DNA from 2 places in the Desulfovermiculus halophilus DSM 18834 genome. Region 2 is predicted to be linked to the other one. Evidence: predicted binding sites of a transcription regulator. Region 2 holds the regulator's gene; the other holds the start of a gene.
The links. The regulator sigma-54, encoded in region 2, starts transcription at its own class of promoters, with help from an activator protein. The targets are predictions, from matches to a motif close to CTGGCACGGNNNNTGCTT.
Positions count from the first base shown of each region.

Region 1: the regulator sigma-54 is predicted to act here: its motif matches at 7,749-7,766, upstream of N902_RS0106495 (NifB/NifX family molybdenum-iron cluster-binding protein).

Region 1 covers NZ_JIAK01000010.1:69,449-79,039, reverse strand. Annotated here, with positions in the region: gene N902_RS0106530 (sulfite exporter TauE/SafE family protein) at 1-278, shown strand, start outside; gene N902_RS0106525 (hypothetical protein) at 322-1,047, shown strand; gene N902_RS16750 (PEP/pyruvate-binding domain-containing protein) at 1,737-4,358, shown strand; gene N902_RS18660 (sensor histidine kinase) at 4,579-5,241, opposite strand; gene N902_RS0106505 (response regulator) at 5,238-5,609, opposite strand; gene N902_RS0106500 (sensor histidine kinase) at 5,606-7,336, opposite strand; gene N902_RS0106495 (NifB/NifX family molybdenum-iron cluster-binding protein) at 7,372-7,707, opposite strand; gene N902_RS0106490 (sigma-54 interaction domain-containing protein) at 7,825-9,240, opposite strand; gene N902_RS0106485 (hypothetical protein) at 9,291-9,591, opposite strand, start outside.
Region 2 covers NZ_JIAK01000009.1:36,700-46,290, reverse strand. Annotated here, with positions in the region: gene N902_RS0105710 (CTP synthase) at 1-233, shown strand, start outside; gene kdsA (3-deoxy-8-phosphooctulonate synthase) at 230-1,033, shown strand; gene N902_RS0105700 (KdsC family phosphatase) at 1,023-1,559, shown strand; gene lptC (LPS export ABC transporter periplasmic protein LptC) at 1,532-2,092, shown strand; gene lptA (lipopolysaccharide transport periplasmic protein LptA) at 2,121-2,645, shown strand; gene lptB (LPS export ABC transporter ATP-binding protein) at 2,645-3,367, shown strand; gene rpoN (RNA polymerase factor sigma-54) at 3,534-4,970, shown strand; gene hpf (ribosome hibernation-promoting factor, HPF/YfiA family) at 5,292-5,846, shown strand; gene N902_RS0105670 (PTS sugar transporter subunit IIA) at 5,849-6,298, shown strand; gene rapZ (RNase adapter RapZ) at 6,320-7,240, shown strand; gene N902_RS0105660 (PTS sugar transporter subunit IIA) at 7,259-7,672, shown strand; gene N902_RS0105655 (PTS sugar transporter subunit IIB) at 7,665-8,147, shown strand; gene N902_RS0105650 (hypothetical protein) at 8,318-8,881, shown strand; gene N902_RS0105645 (manganese-dependent inorganic pyrophosphatase) at 9,039-9,591, shown strand, end outside.

The sequences.
Region 1 (9,591 bases), on a different contig from region 2:
AGGTCGGTGCCTTGACCACCAAAGTGGTCAAAGGAATTTACATCCGCGGCTTTTATGCCACCGCCATTCTGGCCGGTTTTCTGAACCGGCTTTTTGCCTTACCTGGAAAACTGGGAGAGATGGAAGTCATCCCCATTTCTCACGGCTTGACCCAGATCTTAAACGGTATCGGAAATATTGTCTTTTTTGTGATCATCGGCTTTTTCGGAGTGTGGGTCTTTACCAAATTCCTGAGCAATCTTCCCGCTCTTCGGGAAGAAACAACAGCAAGGTCATAGCCCCATACATACGGGACCCAAATCCGAATGGAGGTAGACAGATATGATCGTTTACGACAAGAAGCACATGACCTGGGGTGTGGTCATGACCGCCATCTTTATCGGCATACTTTGGTTTATGTTCTCCAACGCCTTTGAAGGCCGGAGCCCTGGAGAGAAAATCAACGCCTTTGAGGCCTCGGACAATCTCTTCAACTCCATAGCCAAGGACTCCACGAACTATTTTCCCACTCTTTTAGAGGAAAACGAGAAGTTCTTGGACCACAGCATCAGCCTAGAACTCAACCTGCCGGATGAGGCTTTAGCCGAGAAAGGCAGTCAGCTGCTCCAGGCTGCAGGGACTTCAGCCCAGGCCGAGGGGACCCGAATCAATGTTCAGGGACAGCTTGGCCACATTCTCAAAGCCGCGCTGTTCGACTCTCAAGACCTGTTCAACAATCAGGAGCAGCAGCTGACGAACAAGTATGGCCTGAAAGGGATGAAGGTGATCTATGTCTGGTGGCATATCTCAAATGCCCTGGAAAAGAGCCTGATGAAGGCCAGCGATTTCAAAGCGGCCAAGTTTGTGAGCCGGGCCAATAAGCGCGGGGTAGAGGTGGGCTATAATTTTTACGGCATTCCCAGCCAAAGCGCTACAGATAAGGCCGGGCTCCTCACTTTTTCCCTGATCTTTTATATCCTGTATACCTTGTGGTGGGGCTTTGCCATCTTCTTTCTTTTCGAAGGTCTGGGCCTACGCATGAGTTCTGGAGCCAAACAAGAAGTGTAAACAAGAAGCCTTCATCCCATCTCCTTCCTCCTTATCCTCTCCTTTGAGGCCGTACGGCCTCAAAGGAGAGGATAAGGCCGTTTGGTCTTGCATCCTATTGTCAACAATTTCAGTTGAATCCGGCCTGTTCTGGAACTCGTATGAAACAAGAGTCCAGAAGAGATATTTATGCCTCGCTCTGCTCGGCCTTGTGGGCGAAGACAAGCTTCGCCCCTACGAATTCAACCACGACTGGGGTAACAGCCGTTTTTTCGTTACGAGGGTCCCCCCTCGTAACGTCTTTTCTTGGGGCTCCAGCCCCCTTCTACACCATCTCTGTAGAGCCTGAGACCAGAGAAGAAAAAAACAGATGGCCGGAGCCATAAGACAAAGACGTCCCCAGGGAGGACCCTGGGGACGAAGAAAAGGTACAAAAGGGCGAATGATTATTCGCCCCTACGACATGCTGATCCATACGTTTCATACTCGATCAACCCGGCAAAACGTTTTTTGGGCGCTTTGGCCCCAAAATAGGTCAGATTTGCCGGAGGCAAAGCTGACTACTAAAACCTGAACACCTCTGGCAACCTCTCCTTATGCTGGTGATGCTTGGTTCAAGTCTACGTATCAGCTCATCTTCTCTGCCCTTTATTTTATCCTCCATCTTGATTATTATTTCCTCCATGCACACGACACTCTTTACTAAATCCATGAACGCTCTTAAAAGGCGATTCCTTCCGTCCCATCAACAGGAAGAAGAGACCCAGGACGAAGCGGAGCTTAAGCGTCTGTTTCAGCAGCGGTACGCTGATTTCAGGCAGTTGCTGGCTGCCAACGTCCGGGCCATGGACATCATGAATGAGCTGGAACGGGTTCTGCGCGGAGACAAGCCCTTTGGCATAGTCTTCATCCGCTCCACCTGCACTCAGCTGCTGACAGCAGTCTTCCGGATTATCCGCTCTTTGAACCGCCTGGCCCCTCAGAGCTATAATGACCTGTTTACCGTCTATGACGATATTGAAATTAAGATTGAAAGAGTTCTGGAACAAAGAAAAAGCCGGGACTCAAGCGAGCTGGTCATATCTCTGGATAGGCTGCATGCTGGACAAACAGCTCTGGCCGGCTCCAAAATGGCCAACCTGGGAGAACTCAAACAGGCTCTGGGTCTGGAAATTCCATCTGGATTCGTGATCACCACTTCCGCATATCTGCGGTTTTTGGAATACAACACCCTCCAGGATGAAATAAATTCCAGGCTTCAGTCATCACGTTATGACCTTAATGGACACGCCCTGGATGACGGTCCAGACGACGAAACTCAAGGACGTACCTCCTGGCTGGAACTGAGCTCCCAGATCCAATCACTTATTAAAGAAGCCCCCCTCCCCCCTGAACTGAGCCAGGCCATGCAGGAAAACTTTGCTGCCCATTTTGCCAAAGACAGCGAGACCAAGTTGGCAGTGCGCAGCAGTGCCCTGGGGGAGGATGTGGCCCATTCCTCCTTTGCCGGCCAATACCGATCATTGCTGAATATAGACAGCGATCAACTGCCCCGGGCCTACAAAGATGTGGTGGCCAGCAAATATACTTTGCAAGGGATTTCCTACCGCTACCACCGGGGTATACGCGATGACAGCGTGCTCATGGGCGTGGGCTGCCTGGAGATGATCTCCACCTCAGTCAGCGGTATAATGTATACTCAGAATCCGACGGTGGAAGGGGACCAGGCGGTGATCATCACCGCGGTGTACGGACTGCCCAAAGGAGCGGTGGACGGAAGCCTTCCCACCGACACCTTTGTCCTGGAGCGCAATCAAAGCTTAGACCTTCGAGCCCAATACCTGGCCCACAAAACAGAGCAGCTTCTGTCCAGCCCCAGCCAAGGGGTGGTCAGTTCCCCAGTGCCAACCGATCAGCAGGATGAGCCCTGTCTGAGCATGGATAGATTGCAATCCCTTGCCCAAGCGGGACTGAAAATCGAGGCTCACTTTGGTTTGGCCCAGGATATTGAATGGGCCATTACTGAAGATGATCGCCTCATCTTCCTGCAAACTAGACCATTATCTTTAGGGCATAAAGATACACCTCAGGAACAAAGCAATTTGACCCCTCTCCTGCAAGGCGGCCTGACTGCCAGCCCAGGTGTAGGTAGCGGGGAAGTGTTTCATGTGGAAAACGAGACCGATCTGGTTCAGTTTCCGGAACATGCCGTTTTGGTTTCTTCCAAATCCTTGCCTCAATGGGCCCCGGCCTTGGCCCGAGCAGGAGCTATGATTACCGAGCACGGCAGTGTAGCCGGCCACCTGGCCAATATCGCCCGGGAATTCGGGGTGCCGTCCATTGTGGGACTCCAGGAAGCCGCAAGCCAGTTGTCTAATGGACAAATGGTCACTGTGGATGCCGATGCATGTAAGATCTATTCTGGACAGACAAATGGAGGCACCGCAGGCCAGCGCAAACCGCACAGGCCAATTCAGGGTACTCCAGTCTATGATCTGCTGCAAAGACTTTCCGAGCATATCCTGCCCCTGCACCTTGTGGATCCGGAAGCTCCCGAGTTTCGGGCCCGAAACTGCCGTACACTGCATGATATAACCAGGTTCGCCCATGAAAAGGCGGTCCAGGAGATGTTCGAGTTCGGGGTCCAACATCAGTTTTCCCCCCGGGCCGGAAAGCAACTGAGGACTACAGTACCCATGCAGTGGTGGGTCTTGAACCTGGAAGACGGGTTCCGGGAAGAGGTGAACGGGCGTTATGTTCACCTCAGCCAGATTCAGTCAGTTCCCATGCTGGCCTTATGGCGGGGGATAACCGCCTTTCCCTGGCAGGGTCCTCCCAGCCTGGACCGCAGAGGCTTTGTCTCGGTCCTGTACCAGGCAACCATCAATCCCGAGCTGAACGAGACCGCGGCCACCAATTTCAAGGTCAAAAACTACTTCATGATCTCCAAGGAGTTCTGCAATCTGTTCTCCAGATTCGGTTTCCATTTCTCTTCTGTGGAGGCCTTGGTCGGCACCCGGATCAGGGAGAACTACATTCGCTTCCAGTTCAGAGGGGGGGCGGCAGACTATTTCCGACGGGTGAAACGAACCCAGTTCGTTGGGGCCCTGCTCGAAAACTACGGGTTTCATGTCCGGTTACGGGAAGATGCCCTGGTAGCCAGAATGGACAATTATGAGGCGGATTTTTTGATTCAGCGGCTAAAGATCGTGGGCCACCTGATCATCCATACCCGGCAGCTGGACATGATCATGGACAATGACGCCATTGCCGAGCAGTACAGGGAACGAATGCAGGCCGAGCTGGAGGAGGTCAAGGATCTGAAGGCTTGAGGCGGGACAGACCATTTGGCTGTTCGACGCAGAAAGTGGAATTTCATGCAGAATGGAAGGCAAACGTCAAAGATCCACGGGCTCCATGCAATCCCAGATCGCGCTAAGGATGATTAGCGCTACAACGAAACTTGGGATATTTCCATCAGTTATTTCGCTGTAGTAGTATTTTCATGCTTCGTAAGCTCAAGCGGGCCTGGGTTTTGGCAGGGCATGTGGCTCAGTACGTCTCGATCTGTCTGGGAAGGGCGATCACCAGTTCTTTCCCCTGCAAAGCGCACGTCCCTTGCAGGGCAGAAACCGCATCCTGCAGACTGGTCATCTGGTCCTCTTCAGCTGCACCCGGTTCCACGCTCCAGCCGGAGACAGTAATCTGCACCCCGTCTGTAGCGTCGCGAGGCCGAAACACAATCTCGTCTCCGGCTTGACTCTGGGACATGGCCCACTCCAACGCACAAAATATGCACTGCATGCACTCAACGGGCCGAGTGTTTACATACAGCTTGGAGGCGCCCTGGTCCAGGCGCACCCTCATGCTCGCATTCTTAACCAGCCGGCTGCTCAGGGCAAATACCGCCTGCATGCTGCGGATCACATCCACCCCGTCCACTTCCTTGTCCGGAGCATGGGCCAAGGTGTTTAAGAACGTGCTCAGCTCCTGCCCCCGCAGGATCTGTTGACCAATATCTTCCAGGACCTTGCTGAAGCGTTGGGCGTGCGCGTCCAGCCCCTCCTGCTTCAGATTCAGCAAGTCGTGCATCAATCCAGTGGACTCATTGATTATGGCCAGGATATTCTTGATCTCATGGGAGTAGCTGGCCACCACCCGGCCCATGAACACCAATTGCGTATCCGGATGCCGCATATCCTTGCTGGCCGTCATGTCCGCTTACCTGCCGCTTCCTGAAGTTTGCCTATCAGCTCATCAATGTTCAGCGGCTTCATCATATAGTCCATGGCCCCGAGCTGCATGCCCTTGATCCCTTCCTCGGTAGACCCATATCCGGTAAGCAAAAGCACCGGGAGGTCCGGGTGCTGGGACTTGATGCGCTTGAGCACTTCCAGGCCGCTCAGCCCAGGCATCTTAAGATCCAAGACCACAATATGGGGCGGATTGTTTTCCACTGCGAGCAGACCATCTTCACCGTTATCTACAGTCTGCACGGAGTAGTCCCTGAGCTCAAGGCGTTCAGCCAGTGCCCCGGTGAATTCCTGCTCATCGTCGACCAGCAGCACTTTTATCCCTGTCATACAGTCCCCTCAACATTCCCGTATTTTACTGGCAGATAGACAGTAAACGTTGATCCAACCCCCTCTTCGCTGGCCACTTTAATGTCTCCGCCGAGCTTCTTGATAATCCCATAGGTAATGGAAAGCCCCAACCCGGTCCCGTATCCTTTCTTAGTGGTGAAAAAAGGTTCGAATATGTGCCGCAAAGTTTCATTGGACATTCCGCAGCCGTTGTCGTCAATGGACATGGCCAGTGTATTGTCATTGATCTCCCAGGTGCGGATCTGAATTCGCCCCTCGTGATCCTGGACCGCAGCCAGGGCGTTGCTGATCAGGTTCAGGAAGACCTGTTCCAGCTGGCCTTGATCCGAGTGGATCTTGGGCAGTTCTTCAGCCAGATCCAGCTCAATGCGGACATTGCGGTCTTCGGCCTCCTTCTCCAGAAAGCCCAGGACTTCACGCAGGATCTGATTGATATCCAGGATCTCATAATGCGTTTCCAGACGCCGGGCAAAACCCAACAGGCGATAGGTAATGCCCCTGGCCCGTTCTACAGACCTGATGATGGATGCGACCAACCCAAGGAACTTGTCCTTATGCCTAAAATCATCCGTCCTCTCCAGAACATCCTGCATTAAGCCGGCCTTTTCATTGATTATGGCCAGGGGGTTGTTGATTTCATGGGCCACACCGGCCGCCATCTGCCCGATAGAGGATAGCTTTTGACTGTGCTCCAGCTCCCGGAAAGCGAGCTCCCGGCGTTCGTCCGCCTGCTTTATTCGGCGAACCAGCGCCCCGGTCAAGCGGAATATGACAAAGGCGATGAGGATGAGACTGACGCTGAACACAACCAGCATCTGCCCTTTTAAGGCATACCAGGAGCGCAACAGGAGACTGCGCTCCTTGACCAGAAAGAGCACGAATTCCTGCTTGGAGAAATAGACATAGGAGAGAAATATCTCCCGTCCGTCTGGATCGGTCATTTCCAGAACCGTGGGCTGAAAAGACTTGGGAGGCAGCTCTATGGGGGACTTGTCCAGAACCCCGCCATAGAACTTGGACGGGGTCTGGATGATCCCTTCCTGGTTGAGCAAAAAGGCGTCACTGTCCGCCTCCAGTCCCATGGACGCGATGATGTCGTTGAAAGTATCTATGTCTATAGACGCCCGTATGACCCAGTTTTGGCCGTTCGGGTCCCGTCGCTCCACGGCCACTATAAGGTGGGGAAATCTGCGGTATCCCATGAACACATCGCTGATATACGTGCCCTTAATCCGCACTTCCTGGAACGAATGCGTGCCTGTGTAATCCTTGCCCTCCAGGTCGTAGGGCCCGACATAATTGATCTGCATCCCGCTGGGATCAATCAGACCAATATCCACAAACCCGCTAAAATTCTGCTGCATGGTATAGAAGATGTTGCTGAGCTGTCCCTCCTCCTTAAGCTGGTTGATGCTGTAGGCATTGGCGATATACTTGACTGCGCTCAGCCTCTCCTGCAGAAAGAGCTCGAATGAATGCTTGGCCTTGTTTTCCAATACCCTGAGCTGATTGACCGTCTCGCTGGTCAGTGCGCTTTGGTATTGATGGAAGTTGATCAGCAGCATAATGGACAGAGGAATCAAGGTGACCAGAAACATGAGTACGGCCATGTTCCGGCGGAGCTTGACGTACCTGTCCTCGCTGACCTGATCAGGAAGGATGAACAGGCGATGGAAAAGCTGGATGATTCTCTCTTTGGCCTGCATGTATTTCCGGTCCCCCTGCTTTCCACTGCCCCGGTTCAGCGTTCGAGCAATACAGCGCCGTTGTGGAGCCGGCCTTGTGCAAGGGCGTGCAAAGCCTGATCCACAGAGGCGATCACGGAATCAATGACCCGGACCTTTTTCCACTGCAGATAATCGAAGTACTGGCTCTCTATGCCGTTGCATAACACGGTGTCCACGTTTTCGGTAATAACCAGCTGACACATGTCCTCGGGCGAAGGGTGGGCCAGGACCAGGATCCGTTCCTGCTCGATTCCGCCCTGTTCATCAACCCTCCCAATCCATGCTTCGGTGCATAAATCGAATCTGGGAGCAATGCATTCACCCGATATTGGTATCAAAATCTTTGCCATCGCTGCCACTTTAGATATTATTTTGCAAATACAGCCAGTTACAGCAGCTGCCTTGCCCTCTACTCATCCCTCACTCCATGGACTGTCTCGATAATTGTCTATTTGATTCAATATATACTAGCTGTCTATACCATAATGTTTCATCTTGCGCCAGAGGGTGCTTCGCCCCCATCCGAGAATTTCTGCGGCCCTGCGCTTTCGGCCTTTGGCTTTATACAGGGCGTCCAAAATCATCTGCTGCTCCATTTCCGGCCAGGATTTGGCCGCGGGCTTGATCCGTTGGGCCCCTGCTTCTCCTTCTGAAGAAGGAGGCGCAGAATCTGTTTTGCCATCCTCTTCATATCGATCGAACATGTAGACCGGGAGATGGCGCAGCTCAATAACCGTTCCTGTACATATATTGACCGCAAATTCGACAATGTTGCGCAGCTCGCGCACATTGCCCGGAAAAGGGTAGTGGAGAAGAAAATTTCTGCTCTCCTGACTTAGCCCCTTGATATTTTTTTGGAACTTATCGGAAAAAAACCTCATGAAGTGATCCAGAAGGAGCTGGATATCTCCCTCCCGATCCCGGAGAGGCGGTAGCTGCAGGCGGACAACGTTAAGACGGAACAGTAAATCCTGCCTGAACTTCCCCTCCTGGACCATTGCCTGCAGGTCCCTGTGGGTGGCAGCGACAATGCGTACATCCACAAAAATTCCCTTGGCACTGCCCAAGGGATATATTGTGTGATCATCAAGAAAGGATAGGAGCTTGACCTGCAAAGACAGGGGCAAGTCTCCGATCTCGGTCAAAAAGAGCGTTCCGTTGTGCGCCAACCGGAACCTGCCTGGTTTGTTCTCTGTCGCCCCGGTAAAGGCCCCCTTTCGATGTCCAAAGAGCTCGGTTTCCAAAAGGGTCTCGGGCAAGGCCCCGCAATTAACCTTCACAAAGCTCCCTTTGCTCCTGGACGAATGCTGATGAATCATCTCCGCCAGTATATCCTTCCCGGTTCCGGTTTCCCCGGTGATCAGCACTGAAGAGTCAGTCTGAGCAATCCCAGGAACCATCTGAAAGATCTGCTCCATCTGCGGACTGCGCCCAATCAGAGCGCCAAAGCCGTAGGCTTCGCTTCGCAGGGCCTCCTGGGCCTTGGTTGCCCGCAAGTCCTCAAAAGACTCCAGCCAGCCGGCCAATTCACCCTCAGAGTCGACAACCGGAGCGAAATTGATCCGGACAGGAATCCGTTCCCGGTTGCGGTCGATTATATCACCTTCCCGACATACCGGCTCAGCATCCACTCCCATCGCGGCTAACGGACAGTGTGATCCGCACAAGCTACTGCGCAGGACATGGCGACAGGGTATTCCTTTGGCCTCCAGGCTGGAGACTCCGGTCAAGGCCTCGAGAGAACGGTTTAAAAAAACAATGTGCTTGAACCTGTCCAGCAAGGCAACGCTGACAGGGATCCTGTTCATTAGGTGGGAAAAAGGGACCGGATACTCGGCAAGACCATGGACATAAAGCTGGGGAGTTTCGGTGTTCTCATCCATGCAGTCACCTGGCTGCCCAGTCCGGCATGGCCGGACTGGGCAGCAATCATTTAATGCACAGAAATCAGTCCGCCAGCGGACATAGCCAAAATGACCGCAATAATCAAGGCGAAAACCAAGAAAATATACGGTTTCTCCTTGTTCGCGATCATCCCGACCACCGATCCCCAGGCCCCGATCACGCCGGCCAGACAGCAGATGCCGATGCCCAGCATGGCGATGGCGTCGCTCTTGGCCAGGACCTGCAGATACCAGTGCCCGTGCATGACCTCCGAATTGGCCGCCTCTTTCCAGATGACCGTTGTGTCCTTTCCGGCAAACAAGCCGTCAAGGACAACCTGAGGATCGAAA
Region 2 (9,591 bases):
AGGAACGACACAGACACCGGTATGAGTTCAATACAGACTATTCCCGGATCTGCCAGGAGGCGGGCATGGTCTTGAGCGGAACCTCCCCGGACGAGACCCTGGTGGAGATCGTGGAGATTACCGACCATCCCTGGTTCGTGGGCTGTCAGTTCCACCCCGAGTTCAAGTCCCGCCCTATGCAGCCTCATCCCCTGTTTCGAGAGTTTATCCGGGCGGCCAAGGACAATTCATGACATTATGCGATCCAGAACCGAAATCCTTGTTCATAATCGCCGGACCCTGTGTCCTGGAAAGTCTGGAACTGGGCTTGGACGTGGCCGGGGAGCTGGCCGTTCTTAGCCGGGATCTGGGACTGCCGGTCATCTTCAAAAGCTCCTTTGATAAAGCCAATCGATCCTCTGTGCACAGTTTCCGCGGACCGGGCCTGGAAACCGGGGTCAAGTGGCTGGAAAGAATCAAAGAGTCCAGCGGCCTGCCGGTGACGACGGATATCCACACCCCGGATCAGGCCGAAAAGGCGGCCCGGGTGGCGGATGTGATCCAGATACCGGCCTTTCTGTCCCGCCAGACGGATCTGCTTCTGGCCGCGGGGCATACCGGGCGGATCGTGAACATCAAAAAGGGCCAGTTTTTGGCCCCCTGGGATATGGCCGGGCCGGTGGACAAGGTCCGCTCCACCGGGAACCGGGCGGTGTGGCTGACCGAGCGGGGGAGCAGTTTCGGATACAATAATCTTGTGGTTGACTATCGATCCATTCCGGAGATGCAAAAGCTCGGTACACCTGTGGTCTTTGACGCCACCCATTCGGTGCAGCTGCCCGGAGGGCAAGGGACCTGTTCCGGGGGGAACCGGGAGTTTGTGCCCCTGCTGGCTCAAGCGGCAGTGGCCTCCGGGTGCAGGGGAGTCTTCCTGGAGGTTCATCCCCAGCCGGACAAAGCCTTGTGCGACGGGCCCAACAGCTGGCCCCTGTCCAGGCTCCGCGAACTTTTGCAACGGCTTGCAGCCCTGGCTGAGGTGGCCCATGAAGGCTGAACAACTGGCCCGGGAGGTGAAGATGCTGGTCTGCGACGTGGACGGGGTATTCACCGACGGTGGGCTGTACTACGATGAATCCGGCCGGGTGAGCAAGCGATTTGATGTTCAGGACGGATTCGGGGTCAAGCTGGCCCAGCGCATGGGCCTGGAAGTAGCGGTGATCACCGGTCTGGAATCCGAGGCGGTCCGGTTGCGGATCCTGGAGCTCGGCATCCGGGAATACCATGCCGGACACAGGAAAAAGAAAGCGGTGGTTGATGATATTTGCCGGCGGAACGAGCTGGATTATTCCCGGCTGGCTTACCTTGGTGACGACTGGGTGGACGCAGTGCCCCTGTCCCTTGTCGGTTTGCCCATGGCCGTGGCCAATGCCCAAGAGGAAATCAAGAGCCTGGCTGCCTGGGTCTCTTCCTGTCCGGGGGGGAACGGCGCAGTGCGGGATGCCGTCCGCTTCATTCTGCAGGCCCAGGGAAGCCTGAAACAGGCCTGGAGATTATGGTCTCTTTCAGACCACAGCGCATAATCGCCATCGGGCTGCTCCTGATCGGACTGCCGGCGGCCTGGTTCGCCTGGCAGCACTTCTCCAGCCCCCCTTCCTCTTCAGAAATGGTCTATGAAGCCCTGGATGTGGCTATTGCCGACCTGCATCTGGTCCAGGGCGGCAAGGGCCAGAGGACATGGGAGCTCACTGCCCGCGAGAGCCGGTACATAAGGAACGAGTCGCGCATCGAGTTTGACCAGCCGAGAATCACCTTTTATAAACAAGGTGACGCAGGTCAGATCAAGGCCAGGGCCCCGGAAGGCGAATATCTGCAGGATGCGGGGAAAGCTGCGCTTTGGCCCCGGGTGACAGCCACATATGGACAGGTAACTGTGCATTCCGAGCGCATGGTTGTGGATCGGGCCGAGGAAACCATTACCTTTACCCGGAATGTGGTCATCACCCATCCCCAGTCCAGAGCCACGAGCCAGAAAGCGACGATTGAGCTCAACGCCAACAGGCTGGTGCTTACCGGCAATGTGGAGGTGTATTTCCATGAGACAGGAAGGAAATAGGGATCGCGTTCTCTGCTTGCATATATGTGTGCTGGTCGTGATTTGCACTGCCGCCCTGGTCAGCAGTGCGGCAGCCCAGTCGGCGGGCCTCACTGAGAGCAAGCCGATGAATATAGAAGCGGACAGGGTGACCTATGGCCAGGATGAGAATCGACTGGAGTTTGAGGGAGATGTGTATGTACAGCGGCCCGATTTTGAGCTGTGGTGCGACAGGATGATTGTGACTCTGCATTCAGAGGAAAATGATGCACAGCAAGAATCAAGCCAGGAGATGGGACTGGCCACTTCCGGCCGGGTGCGCAGGATCGTGGCCCAGGACAATGTCCGGCTGAAAATGGAGCAAAGGACGGCCACCAGCGATCGGGCAGAGTTTTATGTCCAGGAATCCAGGATCGTTTTGCTGCATAACGTCGTCCTCCAGGAACAGCAGAATACGGTCCAGGGACACAAGGTCACCTTCTGGCTGGATGAAGACCGCAGCGTCATCGAAAGCAAGGAAGGAAGCCGGGTCAAGGCTGTGTTCTACCCGGATGAGGAAGAGGACTCGGAATAATGGCCACAATGACGGCCCGGGGACTGCGCAAGATCTACGGCAAGCGTTTGGTGGTCAAGGGAGTGGATGTCGCTCTGGATCAGGGCGAAGTGGTCGGTCTTTTGGGCCCCAACGGAGCGGGCAAGACAACCACCTTCTACATGCTGGTGGGCATTATCCGGCCCAATGCCGGACGCATATTCGTGGATCAGACCGAGATCACGGCCTGGCCTCTGCACAAGAGGGCCAGGTTTGGGCTGAGCTATCTTCCGCAGGAGAGCTCGGTCTTCACCAGGCTGACTGTGCAGGAAAACCTGCGGATCATCCTGGAGTTTACCGATCTCTCCCGCAGGGATCAAAACGAGAAGCTTGCGTCTTTGCTCCAGGAGCTGGGCATCGAAAAGCTGAAGGAACAAAAGGCGACCCATTTGTCCGGGGGGGAGCGAAGGCGTCTGGAGATTGCCCGGGCCCTGATCCGGGATCCGGACTTTATTCTCCTGGATGAGCCCTTTGCCGGTATCGATCCCCTGGCTGTGGACGATATTCAGCAAATCATCGTCTCTCTCCGGGAAAAGGGGATCGGGGTGCTGATATCCGATCACAATGTCCGGGAGACCATGACCATATGCGACAGGGTCTCCCTGGTCTACGATGGGGAGATCATCCTAGAAGGCGCTCCGAGCGAGATCGTTGCCGACCCGAGGGCTCGCAACGTCTATTTGGGGGAGAAGTTCTCTCTATGAACTCCCGATTGGGCTGGCTGCATGCATTTTGCTTCAGGTCACCGGACACGGACCCGAGTTTGCAAACCCCAGGCTTTTGTGGCAAATTCGATGCAGAAAGGAAAGTAGGGATAGATAGGCTGTTTCCTGGTGTGGTGTCCTTGTATATCTTTGCGATGAAGTGATTATGAGTCTTCAACTCCGGCAAAATCTTAAGTTGGCCCAGCAGCTGATCATGACCCCCCAGCTGCAGCAGGCCATAAAACTCCTGCAGCTTTCCCGGCTGGAGCTTGTGGAGACTGTCCAGCAGGCCCTGCTGGAAAATCCGGTCTTGGAAGAGAGGGGTCCGGAAACAGATCCTGATGCAGAGCAGCAGCAATCCTCAGAGAGCCAAAGCGAGAAGGTGAGGGAGTTCGATGTTCAAGAGCAGTCCCTGCTGCGGAGTGCAGAATGGGACGATTACCTGGGAAACTTTTCCAGCACCTCTCGACAGGCCTCGGAGCGGGAGCTGCCGGAGGAGATGGCGTCCTTTGAAACCATGCACGCGGCCAAGCCCACCCTGGAAAGCCATCTCTTGTGGCAGCTGCATCTGTCCAATCTTAGCGACCGGCAAAAGGAAATCGGCGAAGTTATTGTCGGCAGTCTGGACTCCCATGGATATCTGCATTCCAGCACAGAGGACATTGGGTTCATGTGTCAGGCCTCTCCGGAAGAAGTTGCAGATGTGCTCCCTATCGTTCAGCGCTTTGACCCTGTCGGCGTGGCCAGCTCCTCCCTTGCCGAATGCCTTCAGGTCCAGGTCGACTTTCTGGGCAAGGACGACCCCATCCTGAGTTCCTTGATCCAGGATCACCTCGAGGATATAGAGTCCGGAAATCTGCAGGCCCTGGCCAAGAAGTTTCATGTCGCTCGGGAGGATATTGAAGCCTACGTGCGGATCATCCAAAGCCTGGATCCCAGGCCTGGCAGCAGCTTCGGAGGCGGAGAGACCTTTTACATAAGTCCGGATGCCTATGTCTACGCCTATGGGGACGAGTTCGTCATTGTCTTAAATGACGAAGGATTTCCCGATCTGCAGATAAGCCCCTACTACGCCCCGCTTTTGGAATCCAAAGACAGCCATCAGGGGAAGCAATATCTGCAGGACCAGATGCGGCAGGGCCTGTGGCTCTTAAAGAGCATCCAGCAGCGGCAGCGCACTTTGTACAAGGTCTTGGAGTCCATTGTCCGGTTCCAGCGCGAGTTCTTCATCCACGGAGTCAGTCAGCTCAAGCCTCTGGTGCTCAAGGACGTGGCCGACGAGATAGAGGTTCACGAATCAACAGTCAGCCGGATAACAACCAACAAATATGTGGCAACTCCTTTCGGGATTTTTGAGCTCAAATACTTCTTCAACAGCGGGCTCGGAACCAGCAGCGGGGAGCAGGTGGCTTCGGAAAGCGTCAAAGCGGCCATTAAAAACCTGATATCCCATGAGGATCAGAAAAAGCCCTGGAGTGATAAGCAGCTGGTGGAATGCCTGAACAAAGAGCTGCAGGTGAATATTGCCAGACGGACTGTTGCCAAGTACAGAGAATCACTTGGGATACCATCCTCAACCAAGCGCAAGAGGAAGGTGAGGTAATCGTTGAGAACCCCCTTTCCAAAGGTCAGGGGGCCTTGTCCAGCAAAGCGGTGATCAACCATGTAATCCACAGCTGGTGATGAGCCGTGTATTGGGACTGCTACCTCAAATAATCAAGCAGCCGGGATCAGGAGGCCTTCCGCGTTTCGCTGGACAAGGCCCCCTGAACAAATACAAGATGAGCTAAGGGCGTGGTCCAAGGAGCTGGAAGTCCGGCACCGGATGAGAGTGAGCGCTATCGAAATATGGATCGCGGAATTGTCTGCATTGGATGCAAATGATGATCGGAAAGACAGGTGATCCCTATGTCAGGAGGCATGCATGGAAGTAGTTTTCAACTTTAAGAATTTTGAGGCCTCAAACCATCTGAAGCAATACGCTCAGACCCGTTTTGAAAAGCTGGACAAATATCTTCGCAATCCGGACACTGCTCAGGTGCAGATAAATCTGCAGGTCGAAAAGTTCCGACAGATCGCGGAAGTAATTGTGACTGCCGATGAGAACAAGATTTCGGCCCAGGAAGAAACCGACGACATGTACTCGACCATTGACATGGTCGTGGACAAGGTCGAAGCCCAGTTGCGCAAGCTGCGGGACAAGGAAAAGGACCGCCGCAGGGGGAAGGGGAACAGGGCTTCATCAGCTCCGGGCCCGGATGCTGTTCCTTTTTCCGAGCAAACAGGGGATGAGGATCAGCCTCATGTTGTGCCCACAGAGATGTATGAGCCAAAGCCCATGGATGTCGAGGAAGCGGCGATCCGCCTGCAAAAGTCGGACGAGGGCTTTCTGGTATTTTTCAATGCCGACAGCAACAGGGTCAATGTCCTGTATCGGATGAAAAATGGAGACTTTGGACTCATAGATCCCAGGATGTAACCATGAAGCTCTCCGACTATCTGGCCCAGGACCTCATCGTTCCCGAGCTGAAAAGCACCACCAAGAATGAGGTCCTGGGCGAACTGCTGGATTCGTTTCAGACCAAGTGGCCGGATCAGGACAAGAACAAGGCGCACACCATTCTCATGCAGCGGGAGGAGCTGGGCAGCACCGGCATAGGGGACGGTGTGGCCATCCCTCACGGAAAGATGGACGACCTCAAGGATATCGTGGTCATTGTCGGCCGCAGCCTGAAGGGGGTCGACTTTAAGTCCTTGGATACCAAACCGTGTTATATCTTTTTTCTTGTCCTGGCACCTGAGCATGTGGCTGGGATGCATTTGCGCATCCTGGCTCAAATATCCCGCCTGCTCAAGGATCCCGATTTTCGCGAGTCCTTCCTGCACGCAGAAGGCCAAAAAGGATTGTGGACGCTTTTGCAGTCGGTCTAGATGAACTGGAGCTGGCAGACCATGGATCCCACACAGGGTGCAAGTGCACTCCAGGACCTGTCCGGAGGAAATCAGTTTCCCGTGGTTATTTTGACTGGGCTCTCCGGAGCCGGGAAAAGCACCGCCCTGAATGTATTTGAAGATCTCGGCTTCTTCAGCGTCGACGGTCTGCCATCCAGCATGGTCTCTCGGCTGGTCAGTCTGTTCTGGGCTCAGAATCCGAGCCAATACAGGGGAATCGCCCTGGGCATGGACATCAGACAGCCCGACCTGGTCACGGAGTGGCAGCAGACCGTTGAATGGCTGGGTGAGCACAATATGCACCCCCAGGTCGTCTTCCTGGAAGCGGATCAGGAGACCCTGCTGCGCAGATACGCAACCACCCGCCGGCCGCATCCCCTGGAATCCATCCACAGCGGTCTGGAGACAGCCCTGGCAAAGGAGCGGGAAATCCTGTCCGCTCTCCGCCAGAATGCCGAACTGATCATAGATACCAGCGCATTCTCCATCCACGATCTGCGCCGTCATCTGCAGGAGAAGTGGGAGTTTCTCAGCGATACCCTGCAGGGCCTTAGGCTGCACGTCATATCTTTTGGCTACAAGTACGGCGTCCCCAAGGAAGCCGATCTTGTGTTTGATCTGAGATTTTTGCCCAACCCCTATTTCGAGGACCAGCTTCGGCACCTTTCCGGGCAGGATGCGCAGGTTTCTGCGTATGTCCTAAACGGAGAGCCTGGAGCGGAGTTCTTTAGTAAGCTTCTGGACTTTCTGACCTTTACCCTCCCGCTCTATGCCCGGGAGGGCCGCTACCGTCTGACCTTGACCTTTGGATGTACCGGTGGACGGCACAGGTCAGTGGCTGTAGCCGGTTCTGTATTCAAGCGGCTGAAAGAGCTTGGGTATCAGACGTCTCTGGAGCACAGGCATCTTGAATTAGGGTGAAGGCAAGGGCAGGTGAATATGATCGGGATTCTTATTGTTACCCATTTGGGGTTTGGTCACAAACTTCTGGAAACTGCCGAAGGGATTGTCGGCAAGCAAGAAGGGTGTCTGGCCCTGTCCTTGGATGCCGGACACGATATGGAAACCGTCCTTGGAGACATCAAGCAGGGGTTGAAAGATCTGGACTCCGGGGACGGCGTGCTGGTCCTTACCGATATGTTCGGCGGGACCCCGAGCAATGTCTCGTTATCCCTTCTGGGTTCAGGCAAGCTGGAGGTCATCACAGGAGCGAACCTGCCCATGCTGCTGAAGATATTCAACCTCCGGGGCACGACCTCCCTCCCGGATCTGGCCCTGGAGGCCAAGTCTGCCGGCCGGCAGGGTATCTTGGTGGCAGGGGAAGTACTCAAGCGAAAAATAGCCAATGAGTAAGCAGAGGCTGTGGGTTCGAATAGACAACCGCCTGGTCCATGGACAGGTTGTTGAAACCTGGCTCCCGTACTCCAATGCCAGGACCTTGCTGGTGGCCAATGATCAACTGGCAGAAGATGAACTGCGGCAGGAGCTGTTGCGCCTGGCTGTGCCTACCGGGGTGCGTATCCTGTTTTCCCAGGTCCTGGACGCCGCAGATCAGGTGGCTGATCTGGAACCGGCCAAAGGAACTGCGGACATATTCCTTTTATTTTCTACCTGCGGGGACGCAAAACGAGCGTACCTCAGCGGACTGAAATTCACTTTTCTCAACGTCGGCAATATTCATTTCAGTCAGGGCAAGCGCCAGGTATGCGATCACATTGCCCTGGATCAGGAAGACATTTATTGTCTGCGCTACCTGCAGGAGCAGGGAGTGCATCTCGATTTCAGGTGTCTTCCCAATACTCAGGTCAATATGAAGGCCCTGTGGTAGCTTGATCTTGTAACCTCTGGGGGATAGATAATTGTCATGCACCCACTATCGGAGACCCTCCTGATTCTGCTCGCGGCCAGTTTTTTTTTGGGCTCATCACCCAGTTTCGCACAGCTCTGAACACAGGCTTTCTTGACCGTCCCCTGACTATCGGAATCATAGCCGCCGCAGTGAGCGGCCAGTGGCCTCAATGCCTGGGAGCGGCAGTCTTTTTTGAGCTGGTCTGGCTGGATCTTTTCCCCGCCGGTACGTTCATCCCCCCTCAACGCATCTTCAGCACCGCACTGGTCTGCTCAGTGATCATTGTTCTTGACCTGAATACGACCGCTGAGGTCGTGATTCCTCTGCTCTGCGCCCTGCCCGCTGCCGGCCTGGGAATGCATATCGAAAAACGGCTGCGGATGGGTCAGAGCGAAAGCCATACCCGGCTGGAAACCTGGGCGGCAAGGGCTGAGCCCCGGGATTTTCCGACCAGCATGATCTGGGCTGGTCTGGCTCACAAAGCGGCCTGGGAGAGCGGTGTCTTTTTGGGGGCGGCCCTGCTTGTTACCGGTTTCACATCTGGTGTTCTCATCCTGCATCCTTCCCTGGTGTCCGGCTGGCCCCTGAGCTGGCCGCATCTGTGGTCTCTGGCCCTTATCGGGGCCGTGCTTTCGGTGCGCATTCGCCGGGCCTATGAGCTCCTTGTGGCCGGGATCTGTGTCTGTACCCTGCTCATCGGTGTCCTGCTCTGATCTTGAGCTTTCCCGAACAAAATAGAGCACAAGAAAACAGGCGGATAAAAAATACCTCCCCACGCCTCTTGGCAGTCGCTTCTATTTGTGCTAATTATCACAAGGAGCGGTCGGCAGGAAATGCATGTAGGTCACGAAAAGATTCAGGAGGTAGGACATGGCAGTTTATGTGGTCGGTCACAAGAGTCCGGATACAGATTCAGTGTGTGCAGCCATTGCCTTGGCTGACTTGAAGAGCAAGCTGGGAGTGGAGTGCAAACCGGCGGTCCAGGGGGAGGTCAACCCGGAGAGCAGGTTTGTCCTGGAGAAGTTTGGGTGCGACGCACCGGAGCTGTTAACCGACGCAACAGACAAGCAGATCATGCTCGTGGACCATTCCGATTTGTCCCAGAGCCTGGACAATCTGAACAAGGGTGAACTCATGGCCATTGTCGATCACCACAAGGTCGGGGATGTGAGCACTCCCAATCCGATCGAGGTCTGGACCTGGCCGGTGGGATGCACCTGCACAGTGCTAAAGAGCATGTACGACTTTTACGGGGTGGAAATCCCGAAGAATATCGCCGGGATCATGACCTGCGCCATATTGAGCGACACAGTTATCTTTAAATCCGCAACCTGCACTGATGCGGACAAGAAAGCGGCCGAGGCCCTGGCCAAGAAGGCCGGCCTGGACGACCTGCAGAACCTGGGCATTGAGATGTTCAAAG